Pseudoduganella albidiflava: one gene and its partner. The protein of the gene in region 2 binds, or shares a complex with, the protein of the main gene of each other region. Links are inferred from orthologs where the notes say so. Each region holds a gene or a part of one and is shown on either strand. Other genes may lie near its edges. The genes, in order: sbcB and ssb.

What was found.
Region 1: the proteins of ssb (region 2) and sbcB are in contact, whole or in part, in a crystal structure (PDB 3C94), measured with the Escherichia coli proteins. The link is inferred for Pseudoduganella albidiflava from one-to-one orthologs.

The regions. Positions count from the first base shown.
Region 1 is NZ_CP036401.1:5,273,282-5,282,340, reverse strand. The notes cover bases 2,499-5,314. They hold sbcB (exodeoxyribonuclease I), read right to left. Parts: upstream 4,722-5,314; coding sequence 3,276-4,721; downstream 2,499-3,275. Other genes in these bases: EYF70_RS21900 (diguanylate cyclase), read right to left, coding at 5,312-5,314; EYF70_RS21905 (DUF5610 domain-containing protein), read left to right, coding at 4,756-5,304; pyrF (orotidine-5'-phosphate decarboxylase), read left to right, coding at 2,499-3,043. Also shown: EYF70_RS21930 (TPM domain-containing protein), read right to left, coding at 1-370; EYF70_RS21925 (TPM domain-containing protein), read right to left, coding at 370-1,191; EYF70_RS21920 (LemA family protein), read right to left, coding at 1,454-2,056; more of pyrF, read left to right, coding at 2,228-2,498; more of EYF70_RS21900, read right to left, coding at 5,315-6,280; EYF70_RS21895 (helical backbone metal receptor), read left to right, coding at 6,389-7,174; EYF70_RS21890 (HPF/RaiA family ribosome-associated protein), read right to left, coding at 7,217-7,591; EYF70_RS21885 (MFS transporter), read right to left, coding at 7,682-8,929; EYF70_RS21880 (CDP-6-deoxy-delta-3,4-glucoseen reductase), read right to left, coding at 9,005-9,059. UniProt on the Escherichia coli protein: Degrades single-stranded DNA (ssDNA) in a highly processive manner.
Region 2 is NZ_CP036401.1:7,256,050-7,264,995, reverse strand. The notes cover bases 3,756-6,458. They hold ssb (single-stranded DNA-binding protein), read right to left. Parts: upstream 5,506-6,458; coding sequence 5,005-5,505; downstream 3,756-5,004. Other genes in these bases: uvrA (excinuclease ABC subunit UvrA), read left to right, coding at 5,883-6,458; EYF70_RS30245 (hypothetical protein), read right to left, coding at 3,937-4,914; EYF70_RS30250 (hypothetical protein), read right to left, coding at 3,756-3,787. Outside these bases: EYF70_RS30255 (beta strand repeat-containing protein), read right to left, coding at 1-1,972; more of EYF70_RS30250, read right to left, coding at 2,867-3,755; more of uvrA, read left to right, coding at 6,459-8,735; EYF70_RS30230 (hypothetical protein), read right to left, coding at 8,770-8,946. UniProt on the Escherichia coli protein: Plays an important role in DNA replication, recombination and repair. Binds to ssDNA and to an array of partner proteins to recruit them to their sites of action during DNA metabolism. Acts as a sliding platform that migrates on DNA via reptation.

The DNA of each region.
Region 1 (9,059 bases), 2.0 Mb from region 2 along the record:
TCGTGCGGCAGACTGCCTGCCATTCCGCCTCGGCGATACGCCGGCCGACATTGCGGTCGGCAACGATGTCCACCGCATGGTCCGCCAGGTTCACGTAGATCAGCACCCCGCAGTTCTCTTCGGTATCCCACACGCCATATTGCGCGAACAGGGCGCGGGCGCGGTCGCGGTTCGCCATGCCATCCAGCGCGTCGCCGAACGGCAGCGCCGGTTCCACCACCAGCCGCACTTCGGCCCGGTGCCGGCGTTCGCCTTCCGCGACCGCGGCGGAGATGGCTTGCAGTGCCGCTTCCGGGAAGCAGCGCCGGCCTGTGCCGGAGCCGGTCATCAAGTGGCGCAACGCGCGGCGCCAGCGTGCAATCGCATTCATTACCAGTCTCCCGAGGCGCCGCCGCCATCGAATGTGCCGCCGCCACCGCCGCCGAACCCGCCGCCACCGAAGCCGCCGCCGCCAAAGCCTCCACCACCGCCACGGTGCATGCCGCCCAGGGCGCTGCCGAGCGCGCTGCCGATCAGCACGCCGGTGGCATTCGAGCCCCAGCCGGAGCGGTGCAGGCTGCTGCCGCGCCGTCCGCGGCCGCGGAACATCGGCAGCAGGACAAACACGCCGAACAGGATTGCCGGCCACATCCACCCGCCGCCGCTCTCGGCCTGCCGTGGTGCGGGCTGCTGTTGTGGAGCAGGGAATTGTTCCTTGTCCAGCAAGGTGGCGATGGCGGACACGCCCGCGCTCAAGCCGCCATAGAAATCATTGTTGCGAAAGTGGGGCGCGATCACATCCTGCAGCACGCGCTTCGACTGGGCATCGGTGAGCACGCCCTGCACGCCACGGCCGGCCTCGATACGCAGGCGGCGCAGCGAAGAGGGGTTATCCTTTGCGACCAGCAGCAGGACGCCATCGTCGACGCCCTTGCGGCCCAGCTTCCAGGCATCGACGACACGAATGCCGTACTGCTCGATCGGCTCGGGCGCCGTGCTCTTCACGATGAGGATGGCGATCTGGCTGCCGGTGCGGGTTTCATGGTCGGCCAGCACGGATTCCAGCGCGCCGCGCTGCTGCGCCGTCAGCATGCCGGCCTGGTCCGTGACACGCGCGGTCAGTTCGGGCACCGGTACGAACGGGTCGGCTTGCGACGAGGTGCCCGCCTGGGCCCGCGCCGCTTCGACGAACAGCAGCGCAAAGCACAGCAGCACGACCAGCAGCGTGTAGCGCACCAGCCAATGGCCGAGCCAGCTTTTCGATGGGCGGGGCACGAGACGGCGCAGGCCGCGCCGGTGGCCGCGGCCACGCACGTCGCGCTCCCTCATGACCTCGGCGGTACCGAGCCATTTGCCCTCGGAAGGGTGTTCACGCGTGCGCCGCCGCGGCGCGGCGGGTGGTGCGGCATCGTCCTGCGGACCCAGCGGCATGGCGGTTCTCTGCTCCTGCATGGTTACCAGCGTCATCCCCGGCTTATTTTTTCGCGCCGAAATCGACGGTGGGCGCGGTCGAGATGGCTTTTTCGTTCTCCACCGTGAAGCTCGGCTTGACGTCGTAGCCGAACATCATCGCCGTCAGGTTGGTGGGGAAGCGCCGCGCGAGCACATTGTAGTCCTGTACCGAGGCGATGTAGCGCTGGCGTGCCACCGTGATACGGTTTTCCGTGCCTTCGAGCTGGGACTGCAGGTCGCGGAAACTGGTGTCGGCTTTCAAGTCCGGGTAGCGCTCGGACACCGCCATCAGCCGCGACAGGGCGGACGACAGTTCGCCCTGCGCCTGCTGGAACTTCTGGAACGCGGCCGGATCGTTCAGCACCTCGGGCGTGACCTGGATGCTGGTGGCCCGTGAGCGCGCGGCGGTCACCGCTTCCAGCGTTTCGCGCTCGTGCGATGCGTAACCCTTGACGGTGTTGACGAGATTGGGAATCAGGTCGGCGCGGCGCTGGTACTGGTTGACCACCTCGCCCCAGGCTGCCTTGGTTGCCTCGTCCTTGGTCTGGAAATCGTTGTAGCCGCAGCCGGACAGCGTGGCCGCCAGCAGCCCCAGCACGATCCAGCGTACGAAGTTGTTGCGCATACTTCCTCCTTGAAAGGATACGTTCAGGTATGGGAGGGACTATACAGCGGGGGCCAGTTTCGCATTGTTCGGTGCAGCACATAGCGGCGGGGCGAGCCCGCTGGCGGGCAGAGCGCGCACCCGCTTCCTCTATAATGGTGGGTTTGCACAATTTTCGATAAAGGGGCCGCCGTGAATTTCATCAACAAACTGAACGCCGCCTGGGCCGCCAACGATTCGCTGCTGTGCGTAGGGCTGGACCCGGACATGGACCGCCTGCCGGCGCAATTTCGCGGCACCCCGGATGGCATCTTCCGCTTCTGCACCGAGATCATCGACGCCACGGCCGACCTGGCCTGCGCGTTCAAGCCCCAGATCGCCTACTTCGCGGCACTGGGCGCCGAAGGCCAGCTGGAGCGGATTTCCGCCTACCTGCGCCACCGGCATCCGCACATCCCGCTGATCCTCGACTCGAAGCGGGGCGATATCGGCGCCACGGCGAAGCAATACGCGCGCGAAGCCTACGACCGCTATGGCGCCGACGCCGTCACGGTCAGCCCGTACATGGGCGCCGATTCGGTGGAGCCGTACATGGAATGGCAGCGCGGCGTGATCGTGCTGTGCCGCACGTCGAACCCGGGCGGTTCCGACCTGCAATTCCTGGAAGTGAACGGCAAGCCGCTGTACCAGCACGTGGCGCAACTGGTGGCGGACAAGTGGAACAGCAACGGCCAGTGCGCGCTGGTGGTGGGCGCCACGTTCCCTGAGGAAATCCGTGCCGTGCGCGCGATCGTCGGCGACATGCCGCTGCTGATCCCCGGCATCGGCGCACAGGGCGGCGATATCGAAGCCACCGTGCGCGCCGGCCGCACCGATGCCGGTACCGGCATGATGATCAACTCGTCGCGCGCGATCCTGTACGCTGCCCCGCAGGCCGGCGAGGACTTCGCCCAGGCCGCGCGCCGCGTGGCCGAAGAAACGCGCCAGGCGATCAACGCGCATCGCTGAAATTGCTCGGGCATGGCGGTCCGGCGTTCCGGTCCGCCGCCATGTTGAAGTTTCCCGAAAAACAGGGTCCGTTCCTAATGCCGTTAAGTTAAGCCCACCCCAAGTGCAAACCCCGGGGTCAGACCCGGCGGGTCTGACCCCAGCCCTTCGCTTTTGGGGTGAATTCTTGCACCGTCAATGTGCGGGTAACGCTTAACTTAACGGCATCAGGGTCCGTCCCCATTCATGTTGCCTAGTACGACTGCGGCACGATCATCTCGGCGTAGTCGTACAGCGCGCCCAGGATTTCCTCGCCGCGCTCGTCGGCTTGCTGCGCCAGCGTGTCGATCTCGCCGAACAGCTGGTCGACGCTGCGGGCGCCGCCGGCGCCTTCCAGCAGCCGCGCGGCGCGGTGCTGTTCCCAATGTTCATGCTCCTGCTCCGACAGCGTGTCGGGGAAGTTGCGGGCGCGGTAGCGGAACAGCAGCTCGGCCAGCCGGTCATCCTGGAAATGCGGCGACATCGTGGCCAGCTTGTGGGGCGCTTCGCGGCGCAGCGAGTCGAGCAGCCGGCGGTCGTCCTTGCCGATGAAGCCGCCATACAGGTCTTCGTCGACATCGGCCGGCTCCGCCGGTGGGCGGTGAAACACCTGTTCCCACAGCGCTGACAGGTCGGGCCCGCTCGCGGCGTATTGCGCGTGCGCCAGCGCCAGTTCCAGGTCGATGCCCCAGCGCCGGGCCATGTCCGCGCTCAGCGTCTTCAGGTTACCCACCAGCATGGGCGACTTGTTCAGGTGCACGCTCTTGATGGGCAGGCGCGTCACGCCTTCCGGCAGCGCGTCGGCACGGCTGAACAGCCGGGTGCGGATGGTTTCCGCGTCGAGCGTGAACAGTTCGCGCGGGTCATGGCTGCAATCCCACACCAGCACTTCGTTCTTGTTCGTCGGGTGCACACCCAGCGGCCATACCAGCGCCAGGCAACCCCGTTCCGCCGGGAACATGCCGGACACGTGCAGGAATGGCTTGCGCAGTTCGCGCGCCAGGTGCAGGCCCATCTCGTCCGCCGCGCGGCCCTTGTCGCGCAGGGCCAGGCAGAAGTCCCACAAGCGCGGCTGCCTGTCGCGGATCAGCCGCGCCAGCGCGATCGTGGCGCGCACATCGGACAGGGCGTCGTGCGCCGCCTCATGCGCCAGATTGTTGACTGATGTCAATAATTCAAGTTTGAAGCTGGTCTTGCCGTTATCGCCTTGTGGCCACTCGATGCCGTCGGGCCGCAAGGCGTGGCACATGCGCACCACGTCGAGCAGATCCCAGCGGCCGCAACCGTTTTGCCATTCGCGTGCGTAAGGATCGATGAGGTTGCGCCAGAACAGGAAGCGGGTGAATTCGTCGTCGAAGCGGATCGTGTTGTAGCCCACGCCGATGGTGCCGGGCTCCGCGAACAGATCGAGGATCGTGGCGGCGAACTGGTGCTCGGGCACGCCTTCGCGCAAGGCGTGCTGGGGCGTGATGCCGGTGATCAGGCAGGACTGCGGGTCGGGCAGGTAATCGTCCGCCGGCTTGCAGTAGAGCATGACTGGTTCGCCGATCTCGTTCAGGTCGGCATCGGTGCGGATGGCGGCAAATTGCGCGGGACGATCGCGGCGCGGCACGGCCCCGAACGTTTCATAGTCGTGCCAGAGAAAGGTGTGGTCGCTCATGAGTGGCTTAGTCGTGTCATAACCGGAGATTATCGTGGCAAACAGCATTTCCCTCAATTCAAAGGCCATCTCGACCGATTCGAAGGTGGCCAACCAGGGCGAAGTCACCGCGGCCCGGGCGAAAATGCAGCTGAACGTATCGATCATGGAAGCTTCCGCATCGATTTCGATCGGCGTGGGCAGCAATCCGCAGGCCCTGCTGTACAAGTCGGCCATCACCAGCATCAACGAGGCCTTGCGTGCCGAGCTGGGCGAGAATGCCGTGCAAAATGCCGCCCGCCTGGACAATTCGCCGCAGGCCACGGCCGACCGGATCGTGTCGCTGGCCACCGGTTTCTATGACATGTTCCGGCGCCAGAATCCGCAAATGGAAGACGGCGCCGCGCTGCAAAAGTTCATGGATACGGTGAAAAGCGGTGTCGAGCAGGGCTTCAAGGAAGCCCGCGACATCCTGCAAGGCCTGAAGGTGCTCGACGGCGACGTAGCCGCCAACGTCGACAAGACCTACGAATTCGTGATGAAGGGATTCGACGCTTTCGCGGCCCGCGCCGCGGAGCCGAAGGAAGAGCCGGAAGCCGCCTGAGCTTGCTTCAGGCCGGTGCAGCTTGCGCCGCCACCACGACCCGGTTGCGCCCGGCTTCCTTGGCGCGGTACAGCGCCCCGTCGGCAACGGCGATCAGTCCGTGGTCGTCCTGCGCATCGGCCAGCGACGCCACGCCGAACGAGGCGGTGATATGGGGCAGCGGCTGGCGCATGTCGTCGAACACGACCGCTTCGCGCATGCGCTCGCACAGCCGCTCGGCCACGCCGGCCGCCACCGGCCCCGGCGTATCGGGCAGGATCACCATCAATTCCTCGCCGCCATAGCGCACCGCGAAATCGCTCGGGCGCAGGGCGCCGGCCAGCACGTGCGCGGCGATGCGCAGCGCGCTGTCGCCCTGCTGGTGGCCATGGCGATCGTTGAATTTCTTGAAATGATCGATATCGAGCATGACCAGCGACAGCGGCGCGCGGGTCGCGTGGGCGCTCGACACCAGCCGCGGCAGCACGTCGTTCAGCCAGGCCCGGTTGTACAGGCCCGTCAAGCCATCGTTCAGCGACAGCTGGCGGTAGAACTCGCCCAGCTTTTGCCGCCTGCGCAACTGCATGCTGGCGGCGCGGATACGGAACGACAGCAGGCGCAGCAGGTTGCGCGCCACGCCGTCGGCTTCCTCGATCAGGCGCCACGCCAGGTCGGCGTCGACCAGCAGCAATTCGCTTTCTTCCAGCGCCGTCAGGCCCGACAGGTCGGCCTCGCCATCGAGCACCGATTGTTCGCCGGCGCTTTCGCCGGGCAGGATCCTGGTGGTGGCACCGTCGCCGGTGGCGTCGGCCAGCGCGCCGCGCAGCACGATCACGAGGCGCGGCGAAGCCGGCGCGGAGATGATCTCTCCCGGCGCCGCCAGCATCACGGGGCAGGGCGCCAGCAGCGCGCCGGCACGGGCGATATCGGCGTCGCGCAGCAATTGCAAGGCAGCGGGGTCGTGCGAAGAAGCGGCGAAAGTGCTCAGTAGTTTCACGGCGGGGTTTCCAGGAAGTCATGCCATGATAGCGCATGAAAGGCACCGGATCGTGCCTGGGCATGTTTCAACACATTACTTTTACTTTCCTTGACCACAACTAACAACATGACGTTCACCGATGCCCTGGGCCGCGCGCACCGGCCCCGCCCGGATGCCCGCATCGTTTCGCTGGTACCGTCGATTACCGAGCTGCTGTGCACCCTCGGCCTGGCGCCGCAACTGGTGGGCCGGACCGGCTTCTGCATCCACCCGCGCGACGTGGTGCGCCCCATCGCCAAGGTCGGCGGTACCAAGGATGTCAACCTCGACAAGGTTCGCGCGCTGGCGCCAACGCACGTGGTGGTCAACATCGATGAAAACGAAAAGCCCACCGTCGACCTGCTGGCGGAATTCGTGCCCAACGTGATCGTCACGCACCCGCTGCGCCCCGAAGACAACCTGGACCTGGCGCGCCTGCTGGGCGGTGTGTTTTGCGCGGAGGCCGCGGCGGCCCGCTGGTGCCATGCCTTCGCCGCGGAACTGGCCGCCCTGCGCGCCATGCCGAAAGGGCCGCCGCAGCGCGTGCTGTATTGCATCTGGCAAGACCCGTGGATGACCGTGTCGCGCGAGACCTACATCGCGGCGATGCTGGCGGAAATCGGCTGGAGCGTGCCGGACCTCGGCACCGCCCGCTATCCCCGCTTCGAGTGGAACGATGCGCTGGTGGCGGACATCGACCAGGTGCTGCTGTCCACCGAACCCTACCGGTTTACGGAAGCGCATGCCGACGCGCTGGAAAAGCAGGTCGGCAGACCGGTGCAACTGGTGGATGGGGAGATGATGTCGTGGTACGGCAGCCGGGCACTGGCCGGCCTGTCTTACCTGCGCACCCTGGCCGGGGGCGGCCGCTGAAGCAGCCGCTCAGTTGCCGGTCAGTTGCCGCTTGGTTGCCGCTCAGTCGTCGGACTGGACCGGGTCCGGCTCGACCAGGTCGGCCACCGGCGTGTTGTGCTTGACGTCGCTGCGCTTGCCGATCGCCGTGTCGAGTGCACGCACCAGCTTGCCGGAGGCACCGGAGATGGCCTGGCGCAGGTCGCCGGCCTGGTCGGTCACGGCGATCGGAGGAATGCCGGCGACCCGTGCTTCCATCATGCAGCGCTTGTCGTTGGGGCCTGACTTGTGGCTGCTGTTGTTGTCGCCCAGGTGGACTTCGACGCGGGTGACCTGCTCGCCAAAGCGTTCCAGCGCCGAGCGCACCACGCCTTCGACGTGATCGTCCAGGCTGGCGTCATGGGTGATGGCCTTGTCGGTATTGACTTGAACTTGCATCGTTACTCCTCCTCGTTGTGTATGCGTCGATGTTACGGTGTACAGGCTCCTTTTGTTGTTAAGTGCAGCACATTGCCGCGTTTTCAAGGCTTACTTCGCCTGTTCGGCCAGTTCTTTCTCGTGGTGCGGGAAACGGTCCATCTTCGCCAGCACCGGGAACAGCTTGATCCATGCCCCAGTCACGGCCAGGGTGGCGGCGCCGCCGAAGACGATGGCGCGCGACAGGCCCATCCAGCCGGCGGTGACGCCCGACTCGAATTCGCCCAGTTCGTTCGAGGCGCCGATGAACACGGAGTTGACGGCGCTGACACGGCCGCGGATGGCATCCGGCGTCTCGAACTGCACCAGCAGGTGCCGCACGTAGACGCTGATCATGTCGCCGGCGCCCATCAGCAGCAGGCAGGCGAGGGCGACGGCGAAGGTGGTGGTGGTGCCGAGCACCACGGTGCCGACACCGAACACGGCCACGCCGCCGAACATCCAGGCACCGACCCGGCGCGTGATGGGGAAGAAGGCCAGCGCGATCGAGCACAGCGCCGCGCCGGCGCCGGGTGCGGTGCGCAGCAGGCCCAGGCCGGTCGGGCCCACGTGCAGCACGTCGTGAGCCAGCGCCGGCAGCAGTGCGGTGGCGCCGCCGAACAGCACGGCGAACAGGTCCAGCGAGATCGCGCCCAGCACGATGGGGCGCGACATGACGAAGCGCAGGCCCTCCAGCACGCTGTGCCAGGTGGCCGGTTCGCGGTTACTGGCCTGCGGCGGCGCCTTGGTGATCGCCATCAGCACCGTCGCCACCAGCAGCAGCGCGGCGGCGATCGCGTACACGGCGACCGGGCCCTGGAGATACAGCAGGCCGCCCAGCGTGGGGCCGAGGATCACGGCGACATGGAAGCTCGACGACGACAGCGCCACGGCTTTGCTGAGGTCCTGCTGGGGCACCAGGTTGACCAGCATGGCTTGCGTGGCCGGGCCCATGAAGGCGCGCGCGCTGCCGAACAGCACCAGCACGCAAAATATCGGCCAGACGACCTGCATGGCGCTGTGGGCGAACGCCAGCAGCAGCAGGCCGACGAGCAATTGCGTGGCCAGGCAGGCGGTGACGATGTTGCGGCGGTTGTAGCGGTCGGCAACGTGGCCGGCCGGCAGGATCAGCAGCAGGAAAGGGGCGAACTGCGCCAGGCCGATCATGCCGAGGTAGAACAGGTTGTGCGTCATCGAATACACCTGCCAGCCGACGGCGACGTTCTGCATCTGCACGGCAAGCGTGCCGAGGATGCGGGCGGACAGGTAGAACGAGAAGTTACGGTGACGCAGGACGGCGAAGCCGTTGGATGAGGACATGAAGCGATCAGTAGTGAAAACGCGGCCCCGCCGTCCGGCCGGTGGGGCCGGCGGGAACCGGGATCGCGCGGGTGATTAAGGTTGGGCCAGGTCGGCTTCGGTGGTGAAGGCGTCGGCGTAGAATTCGTCT
Region 2 (8,946 bases):
GGGCTGCCAGGGTATCGCTCGACAGCGCATTCACCTGGTCGGTGGTCAGCGCGCCAGCTTGTGCGCTGGTCAGGGCGGCCATCTGCGAGGTGGTGAAGGCATCCAGTTGTGCCGAGGTCATGCCGGCGATCGCGCCAGTGCGCAGTGCTGCGACGGCAGCGGTGTTCAATTGGGCCAGTACGGCGGTAGCGATGGCGTTCAGCTGGGCCGAGGTCATTGCCGCGGCTTGCGCGGTGGTCATGCCGGCCACTTGTGCCGACGTCAGCGAGTAATCCGAACCCAGGGCGGCGATTTGCGCGCTGGTCAAGGCATTCACCTGGGTCGAGCCGAGGAAGGCGAACTGGGTCGACGTCAGGCCGGCGATGGCCGAGGTCTTGAGCGCACGCAGGTCAGCCGTTTCCAGTGCCTGCAGGGCATCGGAGCCGAGGGCGGCCAGCTGTTCGCTGGTCAGCGAGCCTGCCTGGGTGGTGGTCAGTGCAGCGATATCGGCGGCGTTGAAAGCAGCCGAGCCGAAGGCATCCGCATCGATCGCGGCGATCTGGGCGGTGGTCAGGCTGGCCACTTGGGTGGTCGTCAGGCCGCTCAGTTGCGCGCTGGTCAGCAGGCCGATTACCGACGCTTTCAGTGCTTTCAGGTCTTGCGATTCCAGGGCTGCCAGGGTGTCGCTCGACAGCGCATTCACCTGGTCGGTGGTCAGCGCGCCAGCTTGTGCGCTGGTCAGGGCGGCCATCTGGGAGGTGGTGAACGCATCCAGTTGTGCCGAGGTCATGCCGGCAATCGCGGCAGTGCGCAGTGCGGCAACGGCAGCCGTGTTCAGTTGTGCCAGTGCGGCGGTAGCGATGGCATTCAACTGGGCCGAGGTCAGGGCTGCGGCTTGCGCGGTCGTCATGCCGGCCACTTGCGCCGAGGTCAGCGAGTAGTCCGAACCCAGGGCGGCGATTTGCGCGCTGGTCAGGGCGTTCACCTGGTTCGAGCCGAGGAAGGCAAATTGCGTCGAGGTCAGGCCGGCGATGGCTGCCGTCTTGATGGCGCGCAGGTCAGCCGTTTCCAGTGCCTGCAGGGCGTCCGAACCAAGGGCGGCCAGTTGTTCGCTGGTCAGTGCGCCTGCCTGGGTGGTGGTCAGTGCCACGATATCGGCGGCGTTGAAGGCGGACGAGCCGAGCACGCCAGCATCGATCGCGGCGATCTGCGCGGTGGTCAGGCTGGCTACTTGCGTGGTCGTCAGGCCGCTCAGCTGCGTGCTGTTCAGCAGGCCGATCACCGACGCTTTCAGTGCTTTCAGGTCTTGCGATTCCAGGGCAGCCAGCACATCGCTCGACAGCGCATTCACTTGGTCGGTGGTCAGCGCGCCAGCTTGCGCGCTGGTCAGGGCTGCCAGCTGGGTGGTGGTGAGCGCATCGAGTTGTGCCGAGGTCATGCCGGCCAGCGCGCTGGTCCTGATGGCCGAAATCGTGCTAGTCGTCAGTTGCGACAGCACGGCGGTGGACAGGGTGTTCAGTTGCGACGAACCCAGGCTTGCAGCCTGGGCGGTGGTCAGGCCTGCCGCATGGCTGGCCGTGATGCCGCCGGACAGGATCGAGCTGTCCAGGCCGGCGATCTGCGCGGTCGTCAGCGAGCCCACTTGCGTCGAAGTCAGTGCCGTGAAGTGGCTCGAACCGATGGCATTGAGCGCATTGGTGGAAATCGCGCGCAGGTCGGCGGTTTCCAGGACTTTCAGGTTGCTGGTCGTCAGCGCGGCGACTTGCGTGCTGGTCAGCGCGCCGGCTTGTGCCGTGGTCAGGCCCGGCAACGCGACAGAATTGAGCGCGCCGATGTTGGTGTTCGTGAGGGCACGGATTTGAGCCGAAGTCATCCACGACAACTGGCCGGCCGTGATGACCTCCATGTCTGCCGTGGTCAGGCTGTTAGCGATAAAGTTGGTGCTTAGCGCCTGGATGTCGGCCGACGTGGTAAAGCTCTGGATGATGCTCATCTGTTTCTCCCTGATGACTTCGATGCTGCGGAATTCTTAGTTAATAAATGGCCGGACTCTGTGTCGGCATTCCTGAACGTGACCGTCGATCCCGGAGCATTACCGCGAACCGCACGAACCAGATGAGCCACTGCTTGCTGCTGTAGCGTCAAACAACCCCGGAACTTTAGATCCGCGAGGCAACATTCACGTCAAATATTTCGCCTGGGCACTCGTCTTGCTATTACTTGCACGCAACAAGATTTCATGCCCTCAACTTCGAAGGCGACCGGAGAGGGGCGCCGATTAAACCTTCGAACTTGCTTCCGCAGTGACGAAATGCCTGACGGAAACAGGCTCCACTATACCGGAGAAGATTTCCACAGGGCATATTTTTTTCCGCTAACGACCGTGCTTGAAGAACGTGCAACCTTATCGTCTCTGGTGAAAATTTCCTTTGAAATCAATGTCCTGCGAAATCGATTCGGCGATACGAGGCGAAATGTCATTCGCCTGTCACGTAAACGGGCGCTTATTCCCCGTTTGCCCAGGACACGGGCGTTGCGCTAAATCGACACTGGCAAATCGCTATTCACGGTTAACTGGAAATAGACACAACGATGCCGGGCGGAACGCCCCACAGGTGATGCAGGAATGCTATCGATGGGCGAAGGGATGGCTGGCCAAAGTCATGCCGGCGGCATCTTGAGGATGCGCCTGCCGAGATGACCATGCTCGCGGCGGACTTGTAAACAAGCGGACTAGTTGCGCGGATGGCAAGAAGGTGGTGGCCGAATGGCGCCAATGACTACAGCAATGACTACGGGGCCAATGACTATAGGACCAATGACTACGGGGCCAATGACAAGCAGGGCCAATGACAAATAGGGAGCACTGCGAGCGGAGTGTTTTTCGTCATTCTTTTCGAGCTTCTGGAGTGGCCGGCTGGAAGCCCGAAACAACGAAAACGTTCTTGCCTTTCACCGCCGGCGCAATGGTGAAAATATAAGGAACGTGCTCGCCGTCGAGCTCGACGGTAGCCTTGCAGGCACGCACACGCGTCGTGCTGGCATAGCTAACCTCGTCGAGGCTCTTCACCGTTGGCTCGGAAACGCGTTTGCGAAGTGCCGGCGCATCGATCTTGTCCAGGCCCGGGCCCAGCAACAATTGCTCGATGGTGCGCCGTGTACTGTCCTCCGAGCAGCCGGGCGCGGGGGCCGGCCGAAAGATCGCCCATGCCAACAGCCCCGCGACGAGCACCCCTGCGACCTTGAACACGCGCTTGCGCCGCCGCCGTGCCGGTTCGCGCAGGACCCATTCCAGGTTTTCCAGCATGCGAGCCATTTTCGGCTCGCCGGCGGGATTGCCGGCAATCCGCACCTTCGCCAGGCGGTCCGGGCCGACGATGCCTTTTCCAGCCATCCACGCGAGCAGGTCACCCGGCCCCCTCGCGACGGTTTCTTCGGGCCCGATCGCTGCCAACGCACGGTCGCACTCATCCTGGGTAATCCATTTCGCTCCGAGCAGCTGGCGGAACCAGACGCGCTGCAGTTCGTCGCTCTCCAACACCAGGCCGAGCGCTGCCTCGATCGCCTCCAGGTAACGCGCCCGTTCGTCGCCGGTGTAGGTAGCTGTCACGTGTGCTTCGGCCTGTTCCAGCACCTGCTCGTCGATGATGTTATCCACCCGCATCCACAGCAGGGGATCGATCAGGCCTCGATTCACCCGGAATTCGTCATAGGAAGGATCGGCCAGGGCTCGCCTGCGGTGCTCGGCGGTGATGATGCCGGCCGCGTGCAGGATATCCAGTGGGTGCGTGGAAGAAGTAACGGTCACAAGACTTGCGTGAAGTGAGATTGCTTATTTTACAATGACAGCTCTGCGCGACAACATGGGATCGCTGGCATCATCCGTTGCGAATCAGATCACCTTCACAGCCGGCTTCCCTCCCCGTTGCCGGGCCGGCGTTCGCGCCAGCATGGCTTCTAGAAATCAGCCATTTTGAAACCGTCCCACGCAAAGTCCGTACGTTCGATGGTGAAGTAATAAAAAGAACCTGGATCGTTACCATCCCTGCCGCTTGTATTGCCGACAATAATGCTGGCCTTGCATGTACGTCTCCAGGGAGAACGAGAGCGTGCTTTGCCCGAACGGCCGATTTCCATAATTTCCTGTATGACCGGTGCGGGCTTGTCCGGCTTGCCCCAGCCATTTCCAGGCCAAAACATGTCGCGCTTCGCCAGCCGCTCCTGGACTTTCTCTACCACGATGGGATCCCAGCATTCGGGCAGCGGATCGGCCGTCGTCAGGTCATAAAATCCCATGACGGCAGCGATGAAGAGCAGCATGAGTACGGGTGGCACAAGCCAGCCCAGCCATGGATTTGGCGGCGCCTGGGGAAGGTGCGGCCCTGCGTGAGCGCTCCATCGCATGTCGCTGATAGCGTTATCCAGGTCGGCCAGGATACCGGCACGGGAAGCGGTGCGGTGCGGCCCCTTGGCGGAACGGATTTCTTCGAGCCGTCCGGGGCCGAGAACCCCGGCTGAATCCATCCACAACAGCACACGCCCTGGTGTCGAGGCAACCTTCCTGCAGGGATCGCTGGCAGCAAGGGCGCGATGGCGTTCCGGCCGGGTAATCAGCCGCGCGGACAGCAAGGCGTCCAGCGCGGGCTTGTTCACGTTCTCGCGTTCGGCGAGCTGAAACAGGGCTCCGGCAATCGCAGCCTGCAACTGGGCCCGCTGCCTGGCGGTACCGGTGCCCGCAGCATGACGGGAAGATCGCAGCAACCCGGGATCGTCGAGGATACCGCTCGAGACCAGCCACGCGAGGCAGACATCGCGCCCCTCGGGCAACCGGCACGCACCAGGATGGATCACTGCCATATCTTTCTGAGCCAGGGTGATGATCCCGGCATCCTGCAACCAGTCCAGGTGCGAGGCAAGCGATGCGTTTGTCGTCATTCAGGAAATACTGAAAGAACCATGTCGATAACGAAAAGCCCGCTGTTCTTTCGAACAGCGGGCTGTGATCTGCAAAGAATTATCGGTACATCAGAACGGAATATCGTCATCCATGTCCGAGAAGTTCGGTGCCGGCTTCGGTGCCGGCCGTGGGGCCGGAGCGGCAGCCTGCTGCGGGCGCGGGGCCGGACGGCTTGGCGGCGCATCGTAGCCGCCCATGTCGTCGCCACCCATGGCGTCGCCGCCGCCCATGCCCTGGCGGCCGCCCAGCATCTGCATTTCCTGCGCGATGATGTCGGTGGCGTATTTTTCAACGCCATCCTTGTCCGTGTACTTGCGGGTCTGCAGGCGGCCCTCGACGTAGACCGACGAACCCTTCTTCAAGTACTGGCCGACGATTTCCGCCAGGCGCCCGAAGAACGAGATGCGGTGCCACTCGGTGATTTCCTTCTGTTCGCCCGTGTTGCGATCCTTCGACTTGAAGGATGTGGCAACGGCAATGTTGGCGATGGCATCGCCGCTCGGCATGTAGCGGATCTCCGGATCGCGGCCCAGGTTGCCGACGATGATGACTTTATTGACAGATGCCATGTAGTACTCCTGCGTGAATATTTAGCAAACGATCATTATAAGACAGCGCCTGTGGACCACGGGCCACACGGCAGATGAATTTTGGGGTATTTCCAGGTAATTCCGGGTAAGTTCGGATGCAACTTCGGATGCAAGTTCGGGAAATTTCCGCGTGAGGTGCGCAGCGGATTTTGAATACTGGTATTATATACAGTATTCATCAGCCACGGCTAGTTCGCGTCCTGACCCGCATCAAAATGTTCTAATGGTCTTGAAATCGAATCGAACGCCAGCATTGTGGCTTGGTTGGTCTCCGGACGCCGCACACGCCAAGCGGGTGACAGTTCAGGTTGGCCGTCCCTGTCGTTTTTCCTCGCATACTCAAGGCACATACATACATGGAAGAAATCCGCATCCGCGGCGCGCGTACCCATAACCTGAAGAACATCAACCTCGATCTGCCTCGCAACAAGCTGATCGTGATTACCGGGCTGTCCGGCTCCGGCAAGTCGTCGCTGGCGTTCGACACGTTGTACGCCGAGGGCCAGCGCCGCTATGTCGAATCGCTGTCGGCCTATGCGCGCCAGTTCCTGCAGTTGATGGAGAAGCCGGACGTCGACCTGATCGAAGGGCTGTCGCCGGCCATCTCGATCGAGCAGAAGGCCACGTCGCACAATCCGCGCTCCACCGTCGGCACCGTGACGGAAATCCACGATTACCTGCGCCTGCTGTATGCCCGCGTGGGCACGCCGTATTGCATCAACCACCCTGACCATGCGCTGTCGGCGCAATCGGTGTCGCAGATGGTCGATGCCGTGCTGGCCATGCCGGAAGGCACCAAGCTGATGATCATGGCGCCGGTGGTGGCGAACCGCAAGGGCGAGCACGTCGACCTGTTCGAGCAGATGCAGGCCCAGGGCTTCGTGCGCTTCCGCGTGCAGAGCGGCACGCACGATGCGAAGATCTACGAAGTGGACGACCTGCCGAAGCTGAAGAAAACGGAAAAGCACACGATCGACGTGGTCATCGACCGCGTGAAGGTGACTCCGGAAATCAAGCAGCGCCTGGCCGAAAGTTTCGAGACGGCGCTGCGCCTGGCCGACGGCCGCGCGGTCGCCTATGACATGGATGCCGGCACGGAGCATGTGTATTCGAACAAGTTCGCCTGCACCAGCTGCGGCTATTCGCTGCAGGAGCTGGAGCCGCGCCTGTTCTCGTTCAATAACCCGATGGGCGCCTGCCCCGAGTGCGACGGCCTGGGCCATATCGAGTTCTTCGATCCGAAGCGGATCGTGGCATTCCCCAACCTGTCGCTGGCTTCCGGTGCCGTCAAGGGCTGGGACCGCCGCAATCAATTCTATTTCTCGATGCTGCAAAGCCTGGCGAACCATTATGGTTTCGACCTCGATGCGCCATTTGAAAAACTGAACGCCACCGCGCAGAACGCCGTGCTCCATGGCTCGGGCAAGACGAACATCCCGTTCTCGTATGTCAATGAACGCGGCCGTGCCGTCGTCAAGGAACATGCGTTCGAAGGCGTGGTCAACAACCTGGCGCGGCGCTACCGTGAAACGGATTCGATGGCCGTGAAGGAAGAACTGGCCAAGTTCATCAACGAAAAGAAATGCCCCACCTGCGAAGGCGCACGCCTGCGCGTGGAAGCACGCCACGTGAAGGTCGGTACCGGCAAGCAGGAAAAGGCGATCTACGAGATCGCCGAGAAGCCGCTGCGCGACACGCTGTCGTTCTTCGAGCAGCTGAAGCTGAAAGGCGCCAAGCGCGACATCGCCGACCGCATCATCAAGGAAATCGTGGCGCGCCTGTCCTTCCTGAACAACGTGGGCCTGGATTACCTGTCGCTCGACCGTTCGGCCGATACCCTGTCCGGCGGCGAAGCGCAGCGCATCCGCCTGGCGTCGCAGATCGGTTCCGGGCTGACCGGCGTGATGTACGTGCTCGACGAGCCGTCCATCGGCCTGCACCAGCGCGACAATGACCGCCTGATCGACACGCTGAAGCACCTGCGCGACATCGGCAACAGCGTGCTGGTGGTGGAGCACGATGAGGATGCCATCCGCACCGCCGACTATATCGTCGACATGGGCAAGGGCGCCGGCGTGCATGGCGGCGACGTGATCGCGGCCGGTTCGCTGAAGGATATCCTGAAGAACAAGGAATCGCTGACGGCGCAGTACCTGAACGGTTCGCTGAAGATCGACGTGCCGAAGAAGCGCCATCCGGCGGACCCGAACCGCCAGCTGGTGATCACGGGTGCCAAGGGCAACAACCTGAAGAACCAGACGCTGTCGGTGCCGGTCGGCCTGCTGACCTGCGTGACGGGCGTTTCCGGTTCCGGCAAATCGACCCTGGTGAACGATACGCTGTATCCGGCCCTGTCGCGCCACCTGTACGGTTCGCAGACGGAACCGGCGGAACACGAGACCATCAGTGGTCTGGAACATTTCGACAAGGTGATTTCCGTCGACCAGGCGCCGATCGGCCGTACGCCGCGCTCGAATCCGGCCACCTATACGGGCCTGTTCACGCCGATCCGCGACCTGTTCGCCACGGTACCGACGGCGAAGGAACGAGGCTACAGTGCCGGCCGTTTCTCGTTCAACGTGAAGGGCGGCCGCTGCGAGGCCTGCCAGGGCGATGGCGTGCTGAAGGTGGAGATGCACTTCCTGCCGGACGTCTACGTGCCGTGCGATGTCTGCCACGGCAAGCGCTACAACCGTGAAACGCTGGAAGTGCATTACAAGGGCAAGAGCATCACCGAAGTGCTGGACATGACGGTGGAAGACGCGCACACGTTCTTCAAGCCCGTGCCGACCATCGCCCGCAAGCTGCAGACACTGCTCGACGTGGGCCTCGGCTATATCAAGCTGGGGCAAAGCGCCACCACGCTTTCCGGCGGCGAAGCGCAGCGCGTGAAACTGTCGCTGGAACTGTCGAAACGCGACACGGGGCGCACGCTGTATATCCTGGATGAGCCGACGACGGGGCTACACTTCCACGACATCGACCTGCTGCTGAAGGTGATCCATCGCCTGCGCGACCAGGGCAATACGCTGGTGATCATCGAGCACAACCTGGACGTGATCAAGACCGCCGACTGGATCGTCGACCTGGGCCCCGAAGGCGGTGCCGGCGGCGGACGCATCATCGCCACCGGTACGCCGGAAGAGGTGGCGGCCAATCCGGACAGCGTGACGGGCAAGTACCTGGTGCCCCTGCTGAAGAAGAAGTAAGCGCTGGAGGAGCAAGCGCTGGAGAGATTACCCTTCAGGCCTGCCGGCTTGCCGCCTGCTCGCGCCGTACTTCGGCCAGCAGGTGGCCGGCCGGCGAATCATGGGCCGCACCACTATCGAGGGTGAACTCCAGGTATTTGACCGCCAGCGGATAGTCGCGGGCGGCCCGGTAGCACAGGGCGATCAGGTAGAGCAATTCCGTATTGTCCGG